Regions from separate parts of the Burkholderia sp. FW306-1C-G01B genome, predicted to be linked through region 3. Evidence: riboswitches for the same ligand, from Rfam matches in the RefSeq annotation. Region 3 holds a riboswitch; each other region holds the start of a gene.
The links. A riboswitch is a leader RNA that binds a small molecule or an ion and turns the genes downstream of it on or off. The one in region 3 is predicted to bind cobalamin.

Region 1 (5,645 bases), on a different contig from region 3:
GACGTCGCGGCCCGCGTCGAGGTGCGCCGCGACGATTTCCGCGGCCGTATCGTAGAAGTCGGCGATCACCGTCTCGTAGCAGAGCGGCGGCGGCAAGGCCTCGGTCGTCACCGGATAGACGAGCGGCAGCTGCGTCTGCGTGTCGAGCAGGTGCGCTTCGACGATGCCGTAAGCATTGCCTTTCTTGCCCTTCGCGACGAAATACGCGACCACGGGCGCGGCCTGCAGCACGCGCAGCGCCTTGATCGTCATCAGTTCGGGGTCGCCGGGGCCGACGCCGACCCCGAACAGGCGTCCGCGCGCGGTCGTCATTCGACCTCCGTCGCGAGCGCGTTGACCGCGGCGGCGGCCATCGCGCTGCCGCCGCGCCGGCCGAGCAGCGCGACGTACGGCACGCCGCGGCTGTCGGCGTCGAGCATCGCCTTCGATTCGGCCGCGCCGATGAAGCCGACCGGGAATCCGAGGATCAGCGCGGGGCGCGGCGCGCCGGCGTCGATCATGTCGAGCAGGTGGAACAGCGCGGTCGGCGCGTTACCGATCACGACGACGCTGCCGGCGAGATGCGGGCGCCACAGTTCGAGCGCGGCGGCCGAGCGCGTGTTGCCGAGATGGCGCGCGAGGTCGGGCACCTCCGGCTCGCCGAGCGTGCAGATCACGGGATTGCCGGCCGGCAGCCGCGCGCGCGTGATGCCTTCGGCAACCATCTTCGCATCGCACAGGATCGGCGCGCCGGCCGCGAGCGCCGTACGGCCCGCGGTGCCGGCGCCGGCCGAGAAGCGCAGGTCGTAGACGACGTCGACCATCCCGCACGCGTGAATCACGCGCACCGCGAGTTTCTCGAGATCGGGCGGAACCTGCGACAGGTCGGCCTCGGCGCGGATCGTCGCGAACGACTGGCGGTAGATTTCCTGTCCGTCGCGAATGTAGTCAAGCATCGGTGGTGGTGTCCTGGCTATGCCGTGCGCCCGTCAGTCGGGCCGCGGCCTGGTCAATCGTCAGATGGCGCGCGAGCGGGGCGCCGAGGCCCGCGGCGGCGTCGCGCCGGTAAAGGTCGTAGTGCGCGGGCGCCACCGCGACCAGCGTGTGCGCAGCGGGATGCGGCAGCGCGCAGTGGCGCTCGCAGCCGGTCAGGTGCACGTCGACCGGATGGCCGATGCGTGCGGCGAGCGCGAGCGCGTCGCGTTTCGTGTCGGCGTGCGCTTTCGCGCAGCCCGCGCTGCCGGTGCACGCGACGAGCGTCGCAAGCGGGTCGGACGATGCGCAGACGAGGCCGAGCGCCGCGAGCGCATCGAGCGTGGCCGGTGCGCGTGCGTGCGACACGCCGTGGATGAACACGCCTTGCCACGGCGTCATCGACAGCGTGCCGTCGCCGTCGGCTTCGGCCAGTGCGGCGAGCCGTTCCAGCTGCGTCGCATCAAGCCGCCCGAGCACGAATTGCGCGCCGACGCTGCAGCGCGCCGCGTCGAGCGACAAGCGCGCGCCGAAACGCAGTGCGGCGTCGGAACGCGTGCGTCGCCAGCCGGCGAGCGCGGGATCGGCCGCGAGCGGGAAGGGCAGGTAGTGCTGCGCGCGTTCGAGCAACGCCCGTTCGCCGCACGTCGCGAGCAGCGCACGCATCCGCGTGACGTCGGCCGGCGCGAGATCGAGGAACGCGAGCAGCAGCGCGCGGACGAGCGCGACGCTCTGGTCGGGCGACACATCGACCGAAGCAGGCGTGTCATCGAATGCGACCGGCGGGCAGCCGGCCAGCCCGGCCGCGATGCGCACCACGCCGTCGTCGCGGCGCCATGCGGCGAGCCAGATGTCGTGCGGATGATCGAGCGCCGCGACCGATTCGCCGCCGTCGAGCTGGATCGCGAATTTCGGCGACAGCTCGCCGCGGCGCGGCTCGCTGGCCAGCATGTCGAGCAGCGGAACGGCGAGCGCGCGGCTGTCGACGAGCGCGGCGGGGTCGTGTCCGGCGAGCGGGCTGAGCATGACATTGCGGACGTCGTCGCTCGCGGCGAGTGCGGCCGCATCGGCGATTGCGTCCGCGGTCGATTTTGCGGTGACATCGGCGCGCGGGCCGAGCCCCGCGTCGAGCAACGCGCGCGTCAGCGCGTCGGCCGCGCCGTCGCGAATGCCGCGTAGCTGGAGATTCGCACGATTGGTCGCGTCGATCGCGCCGGAGCCGTATGCGCGCGCGGCGGCGGCGATCGCACGCGCCTGGCGCGCGTCGAGCCGGCCGCCCGGCAGCTTGATCCGGCACAGCCCGCCATCGGCGGCCGCGACGACGCGCACGAGCCCCGGGCAGGCCGACGGGCGCACGACGGGCGACGCAGGAATCGAATCGGGGGCGGAACTCAACGGGGTATCGGGACAGTGTCGCGCCGCGGGCCAACGCATCGGTACACCCCGCCCGACGCCGACTGGCACGCACGCACTTTCTGGCCGGCAGGTCTCCTGGCTGACAGGTCGGCGCCGGCTCCCGGCCTTCCCGGTCGAACCAGTGGCGTGAGGGGGGAGATCGGCTCGCTGTCTACAGTTGCGGGGGCAGCCACAGCGGCGCGCGGCGCGCCCTGTGTTCCCTCTTCGGCCCCGAAGGGCACCGGCGAACGAACGGCCGTAGGATACCCGATTTCGACCGCAATTCGCGACCGGAAAGCCGTTCTCGGCGGACGAAGCGGGGGTTGGCCCGGCGCCGGCGGGCCGGCAGGTGAAACGCGGGATGGAACACGGTACCATGCCGTCTTTCGCAATGCGGACGGCTGCGCCGGCCCTTTTTCGGCCGCGCGGCGACACGATGGAATCGAACGATGGGGAAGGGTGCATGACGGCGTGGCTGACGGTAGTGGGCATCGGCGACGACGGTTACGCGGGGCTCGGACGCAGCGCGCGGCGCGCGCTGCTCGACGCGACGCTCGTCGTCGGCGCGCAGCGGCATCTCGACATGCTGCCCGCACGGCTGCCGGCCGCGCGCGAAACGTGGCCGTCGCCGTTCGACGTCGCGGGCGTGCTGGCGCGTCGCCCGTCGCCCGTCTGCGTGCTCGCGAGCGGCGACCCGATGCTGTTCGGCGTCGGCGCCACGCTCGCGCGCGAGCTTTCCCCCGACGAATGGCGCGTGCTGCCCGCGCCGTCGTCGCTGTCGCTCGCGGCCGCGCGCCTCGGCTGGGCGCTGCAGGATATCGGCGCGGTATCGCTCGTCGGGCGTCCGCTCGCGACGCTCGCGCGCCACCTGCTGCCGGGCCGGCGCCTGTTCGTGCTGAGCGCCGACGGCCGCACGCCGGCCGCCGTCGCGGCCGAACTCGCCGCACGCGGCTTCGGGCCGACGCGCATCAGCGTGTTCGAACATCTGGGCGGCCCGCTCGAGCGGCGTGTCGACGGCCTCGCGCAGGACTGGAACGTCGACGAAACGGCCGCGCTCAATCTCGTCGCGCTCGACTGCCAGGCCGGCCCCGACGCGCCGCGCCGCGCGCTCACGCCCGGCCTGCCCGACGATGCGTACCGCCACGACGGCCAGCTCACCAAGCGCGACCTGCGCGCGGTGACGCTCGGGCGCCTCGCGCCCGCGCCCGGCGAGCTGCTGTGGGACGTCGGCGCCGGCAGCGGCTCGATCGGCATCGAATGGATGCGTGCGCATCCGTCATGCCAGGCGATTGCGATCGAAGCGCATGCGGAGCGGCAGCGCTACATCGAGCACAACCGCGACGCGCTCGGCGTGCCGGGCCTGCAACTCATCGCGGGGCGCGCACCCGACGCGCTCGCCGGGCTCGCCGCGCCGGATGCGATCTTCATCGGCGGCGGTGCGACGGCGCCCGGCGTGCTCGACGCGTGCTGGTCGTCGCTGAAACCCGGCGGCCGGCTGGTCGCGAACGCGGTCACGCTGCAGGGCGAGATGGCGCTCGCCGCATGGCGCGATGTGCACGGCGGCACGCTCACGCGGGTGTCGCTCGCGCATGCGGAGCCGCTCGGCCGCTTCGATACCTGGCGGCAGCCGTTGCCGGTCACGCTGTACGACGTGCGCAAGCCCGACGCGGCCGGACCGTCGAACCCGATGGACGCGTGATGCGCGACGAAACCCCCGAACAGCACGCACCGCTGCGCTTCGGCTACACGACCGGCAGCTGCGCGACCGCGACGTCGCTCGCGGCCGCGCGCCTGCTGCTCGCGGGCCACGCGGACGATGCGGTCGAGATCGTGCTGCCGAAGGGGCAGCGCGTGATGATGCGGCTCGAGTTCTGCCGGATCACGGCCGACGGCGCCGAAGCCGGCACGATCAAGGATGCCGGCGACGATCCCGACGTCACGCACGGCGCGCTGATCTTCGCGCGCGTCGCGCTCGCGGCGGCGCCCGGCGTGCGTTTTCACGCGGGGCCGGGCGTCGGCACGGTCACGCGTGCGGGGCTGACGCTGCCGGTCGGCGAACCGGCGATCAACCCGGTGCCGCGCCAGATGATGACGACGCACCTCGACGCGCTGGCGGCCGAGCACGGCTACACGGGCGGCTTCGACGTGACGATCGGCGTCGAAGGCGGCGAAGCGCTCGCGCTGAAGACGATGAACCCGCGCCTCGGCATCGTCGGCGGGCTGTCGATCCTCGGCACGACCGGCATCGTGCGGCCGTTCTCGTGCTCGGCCTATATCGCGTCGATCCACCAGGGCATCGACGTCGCGCGCGCGAACGGCATCCAGCATATCGCCGCGTGCACGGGCAACACGAGCGAAGACGCGATGCGCGCGCACTACCACCTGCCCGACATGGCGCTGGTCGAGATGGGCGATTTCGCGGGCGCGGTGCTCAAGCATCTGCGGCGCGCGCCGGTCGCGCGGCTGTCGATGTGCGGCGGCTTCGGCAAGCTCAGCAAGCTCGCGGCCGGCCACCTCGACCTGCACAGCCGCCATTCGAGCATCGACCTGCCGCTGCTCGCGCAGTGGGCGGCCGAGGCCGGTGCGAGCGATGCGCTGCAGGCCGCGATGCGCGCCGCGAACACGAGCCAGGAGGCGCTGAAGCTGGCGCTGGCCGCGGGCGTGCCGCTCGGCGATCTCGTCTGCGCGCAGGCGCTGCGCGTCGCGCGCGATATCGTGCCGCCTTCGGTCGCCGTCGAGATGTTCGCGATCGACCGGCAGGGCCGCTTCGTCGGGCAGGCGCGATGAGCGCGCGCATCCTGCTGCTCGGCGGCACCGGCGATGCGCTGAAAATCGCGCGCGCGCTCGGCCCGCATCACGTGTATAGCCTGGCCGGCCTCGGCAAGGTGCCCGACGACCTGCGCTGCGACGTGCGCGTCGGCGGTTTCGGCGGCGCCGCCGGATTGGCCGCGTATCTGCGCAGCGCCGGCATCGGCCTCGTGATCGACGCGACACATCCGTATGCCGCGCAAATCAGCGCGAATGCCGCTGCCGCGACGCGCGACGCGGGCGTGCCGCTGTGGGCGCTGCGCCGCGCGCCATGGGTGCCGCAACCCGGCGACGACTGGCGGATGGTCGACGACTGGGCCGGCATCGAGGCCGCGCTCGCGCCGTTCAAGCGGCCGCTGTTCACGCTCGGCCGCGAGCCGCTCGCGCATCTCGATGCGATTCCGCCGCACCAGTTCTGGCTCGTGCGCTGCCTCGACGCGCATCCCGGCAACGCGCACGCGCAGATCGTTGCCGCGCGCGGGCCGTTCACG
Region 2 (5,645 bases), on a different contig from region 3:
ATCGCGCGCAACCGCGATCCGTTTGCCGGCGAGCGCACGCGGCAGCGGCGCCGCGACGTCCGGTTCCGCGAACGCGACGGCAGGCGGCAATTCGGCGAGCGAAGTTTGCGCGATCACGTCGGCCGCGCGTTCGAGCCGCGCCTCGAGGTCGTCGATGTCGGCCGGCTGGTGCAGGCCGAGATGTCGCTCCGGCAACGCGATGCCTGCATCGGCCGGCACGTGGCCGAGCCAGCGCAGGTCGCCGGGCAGCGCCTGTTGCAGCAATTCCGCATGCCGGGCCGAGCCGACGCGGTTCGCCAGCACGCCGTGAAACGGCAGCCCCGGCCGGAACCGCGCGAGCCCGAACGCGATCGCGGCGAAGGTCTGCGCCATCGCCTTCGCGGAAATCACCGCGACCACCGGCACGCCGAACGCGGCCGCGAGATCGGCACTGCTCGGCGTGCCGTCGAACAGCCCCATCACGCCCTCGATCAGGATCAGGTCCGCATCGCGCGCGGCATCGGCCAGCAGCGCGCGGCAGCCGGCCTCGCCGACCATCCCGAGGTCGAGCGCATGTACGGGCGCGCCGCTCGCGCGCTCGAGCAGCATCGGATCGAGAAAATCGGGCCCGGTCTTGAACACGCGCACGCGGCGGCCGAGCCGGCGGTGCAGCCGCGCGAGGCCGGCCGTCACCGACGTCTTGCCCTGGCCGGACGCGGGCGCGCTGACGAACAGTGCGGGGCAGGCGGGCACGCTCAGAACTCCACGCCGCGCTGCGCCTTCACGCCTTGCTCCTTGTACGGATGCTTGACGAGCCGCATTTCAGTGACGAGATCGGCCGCGTCGATCAGCGCGTCGGGCGCGTGCCGCCCGGTGACGACGACATGCACCGACTCCGGACGCGCGACCAGCGTCGCGAGCACTTCGTCGAGCGGCAGGTATTCGTACTTCAGCACGGTGTTCAGCTCGTCGAGGATCACCATCCGGTAGTCGCCGCTTTCGATCATCCGGCGCGCCTCGTCCCAGCCCTTGCGCGCGGTCGCGATGTCGGCGTCGCGGTTCTGCGTGTTCCACGTGTAGCCGTCGCCCATCGTCACGAAGTCGCATTCCGCGACCGCGCCGAGGAAGTCGCGCTCGGACGTGTGCAGCGCGCCCTTGATGAACTGCACGACGCCGAGCCGCATGCCGTGGCCGAGCACGCGCACGGCCATGCCGAACGCAGCGGTGCTCTTGCCCTTGCCGTTGCCGGTGTGAACGATCAGCAGGCCTTTTTCATGGGTGGCGGCGGCCTGCTTCTTCTCGTGGCCGGCACGGCGGCGCTCGGCCATCCGCTGATGGGATTCGGAATCGGTCTTCATCGGGAATCGTCCTGTCGAAAGCGAAACAAAGGGTTCAGAGCGGGCCGGCGAGTGCGACCGTCACGCCGTTCCGGATGGATTTGGGGCCCAGCAGCCGGCCGTGCGGCGCCGCGAGCTGCGCGCACGGCTCGGCCACGCCCGCGACGCCGAAGCGTGCGAGCGCGGCGTCCGACGGGCCGCTCGCGGCCAGTTCGGGACGGCTCGCGAGTTGCGCCGCGTCGAACGCGACGAGCGGCCAGCCGCGTCGCGCGCACAGCGTGCGCAGCGCGCGGGCACGCGCCTTGTCGGCGAGCGTCGCGACGAGCGCCGGTTCGGCGGCCGGGTAGAGCGCCAGCGCCGCGCGGATCGCGGCATCGAGTTGCGCGGCCGTCACGCCCGCGCGGAACCCGACGCCGAGCGCGACGCGCATCATGCGCCGCCGCCGAGCGCCGCACGTACCGACGGATCGTCGGCAAGCGCCGCGACGCGGCCGATCACGACGATCGCCGGCGAACCGATGCCGGTCGCGCCGACGCGTTCGACGACGGTGTCGAGCGTCGCGAGCACGTGCCGCTGTTCGGGGCGCGTCGCGTTCTCGATCGCCGCGCACGGCGTATCGCCCGGCAGGCCGCCGTCGCGCAGCGCCGCCGCGATCGTGTCGAGCCGGCGGATGCCCATGTAGATCACGATCGTCATGCGCGTGGCCGCAAGCGCGCGCCAGTCGGGCTCGTCGGCGCCCGCGCCGTGGCCCGTGACGAAGATCACGCCCTGCGCGTCGCCGCGCTGCGTGACCGGAATGCCGAGCGCGGCTGGCGCGGCGATGCCTGCGGTGATGCCGTTCACGACCTCGACCGGGAAACCGGCCGCACCGAGCGCGGCCAGTTCCTCGCCGCCGCGGCCGAACACGAACGGATCGCCGCCCTTGAGCCGCGCGACGCTGCGGCCGGCGCGCAGGTGCGCGAGCATCGCGGCGACGATCGCTTCCTGCGGCGTCGATGCATGGCCGCCGCGCTTGCCGACATGCTCGATGTGCGCGTCGGCGCGCGCATGGCGCAGCACGTCGGGGTTCACGAGATCGTCGACGAGCAGCACGTCCGCCGCGCCGATCGCGCGCACGGCCTTGAGCGTCAGCAGCTCGGCGTCGCCGGGGCCGGCGCCGATGAGCCAGGCGCGGCTCATCGCGCGCGGCACGGCGCGCACCGTGTCGAAACAGTGGAAAGGGGACGGCGGGCGGCACATCGGCGGCCGGCGGACAGGCAATGCATGACGGATCGGGCGAAGCCCGCGCGAACGCGGGTGGAATGCGCACCCCATCCGTCCCCCGCGGATCGGGCGTTCGGCGAGCGTCGGGCTCGCCCCTTGCGTCGGCCGGTATCCGGGCTGGCCGCTTGCCAGGCCGCGGCCTTCCCGCCCGGCTGAAGGGCAGTGGCATCGTGGGCGGCATGGGCGCGAGCGCGGGGAAGCGCGTCGCGCGGGCGGCGTACCGTTGCGGGGACAGCACAGGCCGGGCGGACCTCCGCCTCCTGTTTCCCGTTTAACTGCATGCGCGGAATGCGCATGCGAGCACCGAACGCGGCGCTACGATAGCACAGCGATCCGCCCGCGCGAACCCGCTTCGCCGATGCCGGAAGCGGCCTCCGGCATGGCGCGGCGGCCATGCAAGCCGCCGTTCGGCGGGCCGCGCCGCCTTGACGCTCCCGCCCCCGACGCCTACACTCGCACGCGTTTTGGTGCTCGCGCGCGCCCTCCGGCGTGCGCAGTTAAACGGGAAACAGGGAGCCTGCCTGCGTCGCAGTCGAGCCAACCTGTGCTGCCCCCGCAACGGTAAGCGAACGCATCGTGCCCGCCGCGATGCAGCGCCGCTTCGCCGCATGCCGCGTGCATGCGGACGACCGCCACTGGATGCCCTGCGCATCCGGGAAGGCGAAGCGGCGTGTTCGTCAGCCCGGATACCGGCCTAAACGTTGGGGTTCAGCGCCGCGGGGAGGCGGCGCATCGTCCACGGCCGCAGCGTGCCCGACACCCGAGCGTTTCCCGATTCCCGTCGTCCGGCCGCCTGCGCGAGTGCGCATGATCCGGCGCGATGAAGGGCCGGACCGCACGGGGCGAGCAGCGACGGCCGTGTTGGCATTCTTCATGTCGACCGTTCGCAAAGGAGCGTCATGCTCGATTCGCTGTTTCGCCTGTTCAACGACAGTCCGTCCGGGCTGCGCGGCAAGATCGTCGCGATCTACGCGCTGCTGATCGCCTTCAACGCAGGCGCGTGGATCTGGGCGTTCGCCGCCTTCCACGGCCAGCCCGTGCTGCTCGGCACCGCGCTGCTCGCGTACGTGTTCGGGCTGCGCCATGCGGTCGACGCCGACCACATCGCGGCCATCGACAACGTCACGCGCAAGCTGATGCAGGAGGGCCGCAGCCCGCTCGGCGCGGGCCTGTTCTTCTCGCTCGGCCACTCGACGGTCGTGATCGTGATGTCGGTCGTGGTCGCGCTCACGGCCGCGTCGCTCGCGCGCTTCGAGAGCATGAAGGCGTGGGGCGGCGTGATCAGCACGAGCGTGTCGGCGTTCTTCCTGCTGGTGCTCGCGATCGCGAACCTGCTGATCCTGATTTCCGTCTACCGGACGTTTCGCGCCGCACGGCGCGGCGAGCCGATCGTCGACGCCGATCTCGACCTGCTGCTGAACCAGCGCGGCGTGCTCGCGCGTCTGTTCCGTCCGCTGTTCCGGCTCGTGTCGCGCAGCTGGCACCTGTATCCGGTCGGGTTCCTGTTCGGCTTCGGCTTCGATACGGCGACCGAGATCGCGCTGTTCGGCATCTCGGCGGCGCAGGTGCAGGGCGGTCTGTCGTTCTGGTCCGTGATGGCGCTGCCGATGCTGTTTACCGCCGGCATGACGCTGGTCGACACGACCGACGGCATCCTGATGATGGGCGCGTATCGCTGGGCGTACGTGCGGCCGATCCGCAAGATCTACTACAACATGACGATCACCTTCGTGTCGGTGCTGGTCGCCGCGCTGATCGGCGGCATCGAGGTGCTCGCGCTGCTCGCGGACAAGCTGTCGCTGCAGGGCCCCGTGTGGGACTTCGCGTCGATGGTGGCGTCGCACTTCGGCATGCTCGGCTACGTCGTGATCGGCCTGTTCCTCGCATGCTGGCTCGTGTCGGCCCTGATCTACCGGTTAAAGCGCTACGACGAGATCGACGTGACGATCTCGGCCTGACTCCCCTTACGACCCTGGATATTCCATGACCCTACGCAAGCTGCCCGTCACGATCGTCACGGGCTTTCTCGGCAGCGGCAAGACCACGCTGATGCGCCACATCCTGCAGCACGCCGAAGGCCGCCGCATCGCGGTGATCGTCAACGAATTTGGCGAGCTCGGCATCGACGGCGAAATCCTCAAGGGCTGCGGCATCGGCTGCGACGATGCGGAGGGCGCGCAGGACGAAGCGTCGGGCCAGCTTTACGAACTCGCGAACGGCTGCCTGTGCTGCACCGTGCAGGAAGAGTTCTATCCGGTGATGGAAGCGCTCGTCGAGCGCCGCGCGGACATCGACCACGTGCTGATCGAGACGTCGGGACTCGCGCTGCCGAAGCCGCTCGTGCAGGCGTTCAACTGGCCGACGATCCGCAACAGCTTCACAGTGGATGCAGTCGTGACCGTCGTCGACGGGCCGGCGGCCGCGAGCGGCCAGTTCGCGGAAAACCCGCAGGCCGTCGACGCGCAGCGCCGCGCCGACCCGAACCTCGACCACGAATCGCCGCTGCACGAGCTGTTCGCCGATCAACTATCGTCCGCCGATCTCGTGATCGTGAACAAGGCCGATCTCGTCGGCGACGCGCAGTTCGCGCAGATCGAAACCGCGATCCGCGACGAGATCCCGCCGCAGGTGAAGATCGTGCGCGCGACGCGCGGCGAGCTTGACCTCGCGATGCTGCTCGGGCTCGAATCGGCGTCGGAGGAAACGATCCACCTGCGCCACGACCATCACGGCTCGGCCGACGACGGCGATCACGATCACCATCACGACGACTTCGACTCGGTGGTCGTATCGGGCGACGCAGGCACGCGCGAAGCGACGATCGCGGCGCTGCAGCGTGTCGTCGAAGCGCACACGATCTATCGCGCGAAAGGCTTCGCCGCGCTGCCCGGCGCGCCGATGCGGCTCGTGATCCAGGGCGTCGGCCGCCGCTTCGACAGCTATTTCGACCGTCGCTGGCAGGACGGCGAAACGCGCGCGAGCCGTTTCGTGCTGATCGGCGAGGATCTCGACGCGGCCGCGCTGCAACGCGCGTTCGACGCCGCGTGCGCGGCCGAGCCGCAACAG
Region 3 (5,645 bases):
GCATCGGCAACACGCATGCAAATGAAAAACGCCGACCCGAGGGCCGGCGTTTTGCGTTTCCGACAGCCGCGCGTTGCGCGTTACTTCATCTGCACCGAGCCGTTGACGGTGACCGACACGGTGGCCTTGCCGCCTTCGACCGCGATCGGTGCGCTCATCTTCGCGCTGTCCATCGGCGCCGCGGCCATCGCCATCATGCGCGGGTACGGCTGCACGTTGCGGCCGCTGCCGACGTTGACGTCGCGGATCGTGTAGCTGCTGTAGCCGAACGCCTTCGCGGCTTCGTCAGCGCGGGCGCGGAACGACTTGATCGCTTCGGTCGTGAGCTTCTGCTCGGCCGTGCGCTGCGCTTCAGGCGACAGCGAGAACTCGACGTTCGCGACCTGCATCAGGTTCGACAGTTGGCCTGCAAGCTTCGACGCCGCGGCGAAATCGCGCGATTCGAGCGCGACCTCGGTGCGGCCGCGCCATGCGGAGATCTTCCCGTCGCGATCGGTGCTCGGATACACGGAGAATGCACCCGTGTGCGCGGTGACGCCCGGTACGCCCTTCGCTTGCGACAGCGCGGCATCGGCACGCTGGTTCAGCGCGGACGTGAGGCTGCCCGGATCCTTTGCCTGCTGCTCGTAGAACAGCGTGATGTGGATGATGTCCTGCGGCACGTCGGCGCTGGCCTGCGACGAAAGCGACAGCACGCCCGCCGGTTCCGGGAAGTGCGGGTTCGCGGTCTGCGCGTGCGCGGCGGGCGACGCGAGCGTCAGCGCGACGGGAACGGCGGCGGCGAGTGCGAGCGACAGCGCGAGTGCGGATTTCTTGGTCATTGTTGGACTCCTTGTGCGAGGGCGCGCACGCGGATCACGCGTGCGCGACGCGGGCGTACCGCGCGAAAAAAACAACAGCCGGCCCGATTGGCCGACAGCGGTTGCTTAGGCTGCGCGAAAGACCCGCGAGTTCCGCGGCGGCAGCGCGTGCTGACCAGATTTGACGTTTGGCGCGTGCGCCTACTGCGTGCGCCTACTTCATCAGCTTTTCGGTGATGAACCGCCATTCTGCGCGCGTGACCGGTGTGATCGACAACCGGTTGCCGCGTGCGAGCACGCGCATGTCGGCGAGTTCGTCGTGTTCGCGCAGTGCGGCGAGCGGCACGAGCGGCGACTTTTTCACATAGCGCACGTCGACGAGCAGCCAGCGCGGCGCTTCCTGCGTCGACTTCGGGTCGTAATAGGGGCTTTTCGGATCGAACTGCGTGGGATCGGGGTAGGGCGTCGACGATACTTCGGCGACGCCTGCGATGCCCGGCTCGGGGCAGCTCGAGTGATAGAACAGCACGCCGTCGCCGATCTTCATCGTGTCGCGCATGAAATTGCGCGCCTGATAGTTACGCACGCCGGTCCACGGCAGCGAGCGCTGCGGTGCGTTGGCGAGATCGTCGATGCTTGCTTCGTCCGGTTCGGACTTCATCAGCCAGTATTGCATGGATCGTGATCGACGCAGTAGGAGGCATGAGGGTCTGTTTGCATGCGCGTTGCACATGCAAACAGACCCTGAAAAAGAAAACGGCACCGGGACTCGCCCGATGCCGTTGGATAGGCCCCCGCCTTGGCCGCTAGGCCGGCATCCTGAACCTGAGGTTCAGAATTGGTCGCAGTTAGCAGCACTTCGGGTACATCAGACAGAGTGACGCGCGCGCCCGTGCTACAAATTTCCGCAACCGTGCACATGGCATTGGTTCAAGGAATATATGACCTTGGCGAACCAGGCAGGGAAGCTGACTGAACTGTGTTTCGATGCGCCAATTTGACCACCGTTGATCGCCGAGATCAAGGGGAATCGACGCATCGATTAAAACGTTACTGCGTCTCGTGCTGTGCGAGCACCGCGCCGAGCTGTTCGTTCATCTGGTGCATTGTACGACGGATTTCCTCCGCCGGAAATGCTTCACCGTGACGCACGCTCGTTTGCAGCCGCAGCAATTCCGATGCGAGCGACAGTGCCGCCATCACCGCGATGCGATCGGTGCCGCGTACCGAGCTGTTCGAGCGGATTTTCGACATTTCGGCGTCGACGCGCGCGACCGCCTCGAGCAGCGCCGCTTCGGTCTCGGCCGAACAGGCGAGACGATACGCCTGACCGAGAATCGAGACTTCGATCTGCTTGGTACTCATGCATGTTCTCCGTGGCTGGCCGCGTCATCGCCATCCGTACGCGCCTGCGCATCCAGCAGGTCGAGCTGGTTGTCGGCTTGCTCCGCGCTTTTCGAGCGCGGCAGCTTTTCGAGAATCGCGTTCAGTTTCACCTGTGCGTCGTCGATCTTTGCCGACAGCGTGTCGCGCTCGGCCGCGAGCGCATTGCGTTCATCGCGCAGTTGCGCGAGTTCCGCGCGGACCGTGTCCGCTTCCGCGCGCAATTGCGCGACCTGCTCCTCGAGCGCGAGCCGTTCCGAGTGATAGCGCTTGTTCAGCGAAATCAGACGGCCAATATTTTGAGATAGGGTTTCGAGTTCGTTGAGCATTTGCTGCGTCCTCTAAAGACCCAGCATTTTAGCGCGGAATAACGCGCAATCCGACATCTGTAACGTTTCCAGTCGTAACACCCCCGCTTCTTGCCGCGAATAGGCGCGCCACGTGCGGGTCCGGACGCTTCCTTGACGCTCGCGCGAGCGGCTCCTAAACTGGCGCCGCCTCGGTGCTCGCGCGTGGAACGCGCGGTTAAACGGGAAGCAGGGAGCGGGCTCCGCCGGGAGGCCGCCAACCTGCGCTGCCCCCGCAACGGTAAGCGGCCGCGTCCAGTGACGCAGGCCGGCTCAGGCGCGTTCCGCGTGCAGGTTTCGCACGCGGGCGCGGGCCACTGCGCGTCATCGCGCGGGAAGGCGAGCCGGTACGCCGCCAGCCCGGATACCGGCCGAGGCGGGGAGCCCGCACGGGCTTCGTGACGCGCGGCCTGCGGGGAGGCGGGGCGCGCAGTGCTTCACGGGATATCTTCATGCTGACCCCAATCGTCCGCACGGCGCTCGGCGCGCTCTGCGGACTGCCGCTTGCCGCCGCCGCGCAGACCTCGGCGCCCGCCGTACCCGCGGCAACGTCCGCCGCGCCAGCGGCCCGGCCTGCCGCTGCGACCATGCTCGAACCGGTCGTCGTCACCGCGCAGCGCGCGCCGCAGGCGCTGGCCGACACGATTCCGCAAACCACCGTATTCGACGCGCAGGATATCGCCGCGCATCCGGGCGCCGATCTGCCGACGTTGCTCGCGTTCGCACCCGGCGCGCAGATCGTGCGTAACGGTGGCCCCGGCGCGAGCGCGACGATGTTTCTGCGCGGCGCGGAGTCGACGCAGTCGCTCGTGCTGATCGACGGCGTGCGGGTCGATTCCGCGAGTCTCGGTGCCGCGCAACTGAGCCAGCTGCCGCTCGATCAGATCGAGCGCGTCGAGATCGTCAACGGCAACGTGTCGTCGCTGTACGGCTCGGGCGCGATCGGCGGCGTCGTGCAGGTGTTCACGAAGGACGGCGGCAATCATCCGCCGCGCTTCAACTTCGCGGTCGGAGTCGGCAGCTACGGCACTCAGACGCAGCAGGCCGGCGTAGCGGGCCGGCTCGACGGCGACGGGAAGACGACGTTCAGCGTGTCGATCGCACGCGACAAGGACAACGGTTTTTCCGCGCTCGACCCGGCGAAGAAGCCGAATGCGAACCCGAATGCGAACGGCTACCTGAACGAGAGCATCACCGCGGCGCTGCGCCACCGCTTCAACGACCGCTGGGATGCGGGCGTCAGCTACTTCCAGTCGAATGGCAACGACAGCTACGACAATGCGTGGGGCGTGCCGACCGACCTGAACAACCTCTATTCGCGCGTGCAGCAGGTGCGTGCGTTCGCGAACGGCAAGCTGACCGACTGGTGGACCGCTCACTTGAGCGTGTCGACCGGCAACGATCGCAGCCAGTCGGCGCTGAACGGCGTCTATACCGATCACTTCAATACCGACAACCGCCAGTACACGTGGCAGAACGATTTCCGGATCGCACCGGATCACCTGATCCAGGCCGGCTACGAGCGGCTCGACCAGCAGTTCATGTCGAATGCGTATGCCGCGCCGCAGCGTCACGTGAATTCCGGCTGGATCGGTTATTCGGGGCGCTTCGGCCGCCAGCAGTTCCAGGCGAACCTGCGCCGCGACCAGTACTCGGACTTCGGCGGCGCCAATTCCTACTATCTCGGCTACGGCCTTGAACTGACCGATCGCTGGAAGGTGACCGCGAGCTATTCGGACGCGTTTCGCGCGCCGAGCTTCAACGACCTCTATTACCCGATGGCCGGCAATCCGTCGATCCAGCCGGAGCACAGCCATTCGATCGAGGCCGCGCTGCAGTATGCGTCCGATGCGGTGGGCGTGATGCGGCTCACCGCGTTCCAGACGCGCTACGCGAACCTGATCAACTATCGGCCCGACGGGAGCGGTTTCTACTATATTGCGCAGAACGTCGGCAGCGCAAAGGTGCAGGGGCTCGAAGGATCGTGGCAGGGGCATGTCGGCGCGACCGACGTACGGGTTGCCGCCACGTTGCAGAACCCGGTCAACGAAACGCAGAATCAGGATCTCGACCGCCGCGCGCGACGTTTCGCGTCGATGGCCGTGAACCGCGCATTCGGCGCGTGGCGTGTCGGCGGCGAATGGCTCGTGAGCGGCGCGCGCAACGATCCGGGCGGCGGGCGGCTCGGCGGCTACGGGATCGTCAACCTGTCCGCGCGCTACAACATCACGAAGTCGTGGTACGTCAGCGCGCGCATCGATAACCTGCTCGACAAGGACTACGAGCTTGCATACGCCTACAACACGCCGAAGCGCGGCGCCTATGTCACGCTCGGCTGGCAGCAGCAGTAAGCGGATGCGCCGCGCGTCGTGCGCAGCGCCGTGCGCGGCATGAGCGCCGCGCGCGCCGCCGCGATCTGGGCCGCGCTGGCCGCCGCGGTCGCGTTGCTGTTCGTCGCGTCGCTGTCGATCGGCAGCGTGCCGATGTCGCCGTGGCAGGCGCTCGCGTCGCTCGTGCCGCATGGCGGCGACGCGCTGTTCGCCGACATCGTCCGCACGCTGCGCCTGCCGCGCGCGCTCGCGGGCTTTGCATGCGGCGCGCTGCTCGCGCTTGCCGGTGCACTGCTGCAGGTGCTGCTGCGCAACCCGCTCGCGGAACCGTACGTGCTCGGCGTGTCCGGCGGCGCGGCCGGGTTTGCGCTTGTCGCGATGATCGCGGGCGGTGCGTGGTGGCTCGTTGATGCGTCGGCGTTCGCCGGCGCGCTCGTGTCGGTTGCGCTCGTGCTCGGCCTCGCGCGCCGCGAGCTGTGGCGCGGCGACTCGCGTGACGCGTCGCCGCGGCTGCTGCTTACCGGTGTCGTGATCGCGGCAGGGTGGGGCGCGCTCGTCACGCTGCTGCTGTCGCTCGCGCCCGATGCGCGGTTGCGCGGGATCATCTTCTGGCTGACGGGCGACCTGAACGGCGTGACCGCACCGTGGTTCGCGTGGGGCGCGCTGCTATTGGCCGCATGTGTCGCGCTGCCGGCCGCGCCGCAATTGAACGTGCTGCTGCGTGGCGACGCGACCGCGCTCGCGCTCGGCGTACCCGTCGCGCGCCTGCGCGTGCGGATCTATCT

Region 1: linked by a shared signal. The riboswitch ahead of cobG (precorrin-3B synthase) and the one ahead of AC3WLY_RS21420 (TonB-dependent receptor domain-containing protein) in region 3 are both predicted to bind cobalamin.
Region 2: linked by a shared signal. The riboswitch ahead of cobA (uroporphyrinogen-III C-methyltransferase) and the one ahead of AC3WLY_RS21420 (TonB-dependent receptor domain-containing protein) in region 3 are both predicted to bind cobalamin.

Annotation. Positions count from the first base shown of each region.
Region 1 covers NZ_JBYSWZ010000017.1:150,047-155,691, reverse strand. The annotation lists gene AC3WLY_RS29185 (precorrin-2 C(20)-methyltransferase) at 1-312, opposite strand, end outside; gene AC3WLY_RS29180 (precorrin-8X methylmutase) at 309-935, opposite strand; gene cobG (precorrin-3B synthase) at 928-2,307, opposite strand; cobalamin riboswitch at 2,416-2,607, opposite strand; gene cbiE (precorrin-6y C5,15-methyltransferase (decarboxylating) subunit CbiE) at 2,810-4,045, shown strand; gene AC3WLY_RS29165 (cobalt-precorrin-5B (C(1))-methyltransferase) at 4,045-5,133, shown strand; gene AC3WLY_RS29160 (cobalt-precorrin-6A reductase) at 5,130-5,645, shown strand, end outside.
Region 2 covers NZ_JBYSWZ010000017.1:172,831-178,475, reverse strand. The annotation lists gene AC3WLY_RS29290 (cobyrinic acid a,c-diamide synthase CobB) at 1-732, opposite strand, end outside; gene cobO (cob(I)yrinic acid a,c-diamide adenosyltransferase) at 735-1,337, opposite strand; gene AC3WLY_RS29280 (cobalamin biosynthesis protein) at 1,372-1,749, opposite strand; gene cobA (uroporphyrinogen-III C-methyltransferase) at 1,746-2,555, opposite strand; cobalamin riboswitch at 2,666-2,903, opposite strand; cobalamin riboswitch at 3,028-3,291, shown strand; gene AC3WLY_RS29270 (HoxN/HupN/NixA family nickel/cobalt transporter) at 3,479-4,537, shown strand; gene cobW (cobalamin biosynthesis protein CobW) at 4,563-5,645, shown strand, end outside.
Region 3 covers NZ_JBYSWZ010000010.1:237,465-243,109, reverse strand. The annotation lists gene AC3WLY_RS21445 (SIMPL domain-containing protein) at 81-821, opposite strand; gene AC3WLY_RS21440 (EVE domain-containing protein) at 1,015-1,476, opposite strand; RNA gene ssrS (6S RNA) at 1,588-1,769, opposite strand; gene AC3WLY_RS21430 (cell division protein ZapA) at 1,851-2,165, opposite strand; gene AC3WLY_RS21425 (ATPase) at 2,162-2,512, opposite strand; cobalamin riboswitch at 2,667-2,920, shown strand; gene AC3WLY_RS21420 (TonB-dependent receptor domain-containing protein) at 2,983-4,881, shown strand; gene AC3WLY_RS21415 (FecCD family ABC transporter permease) at 4,921-5,645, shown strand, end outside.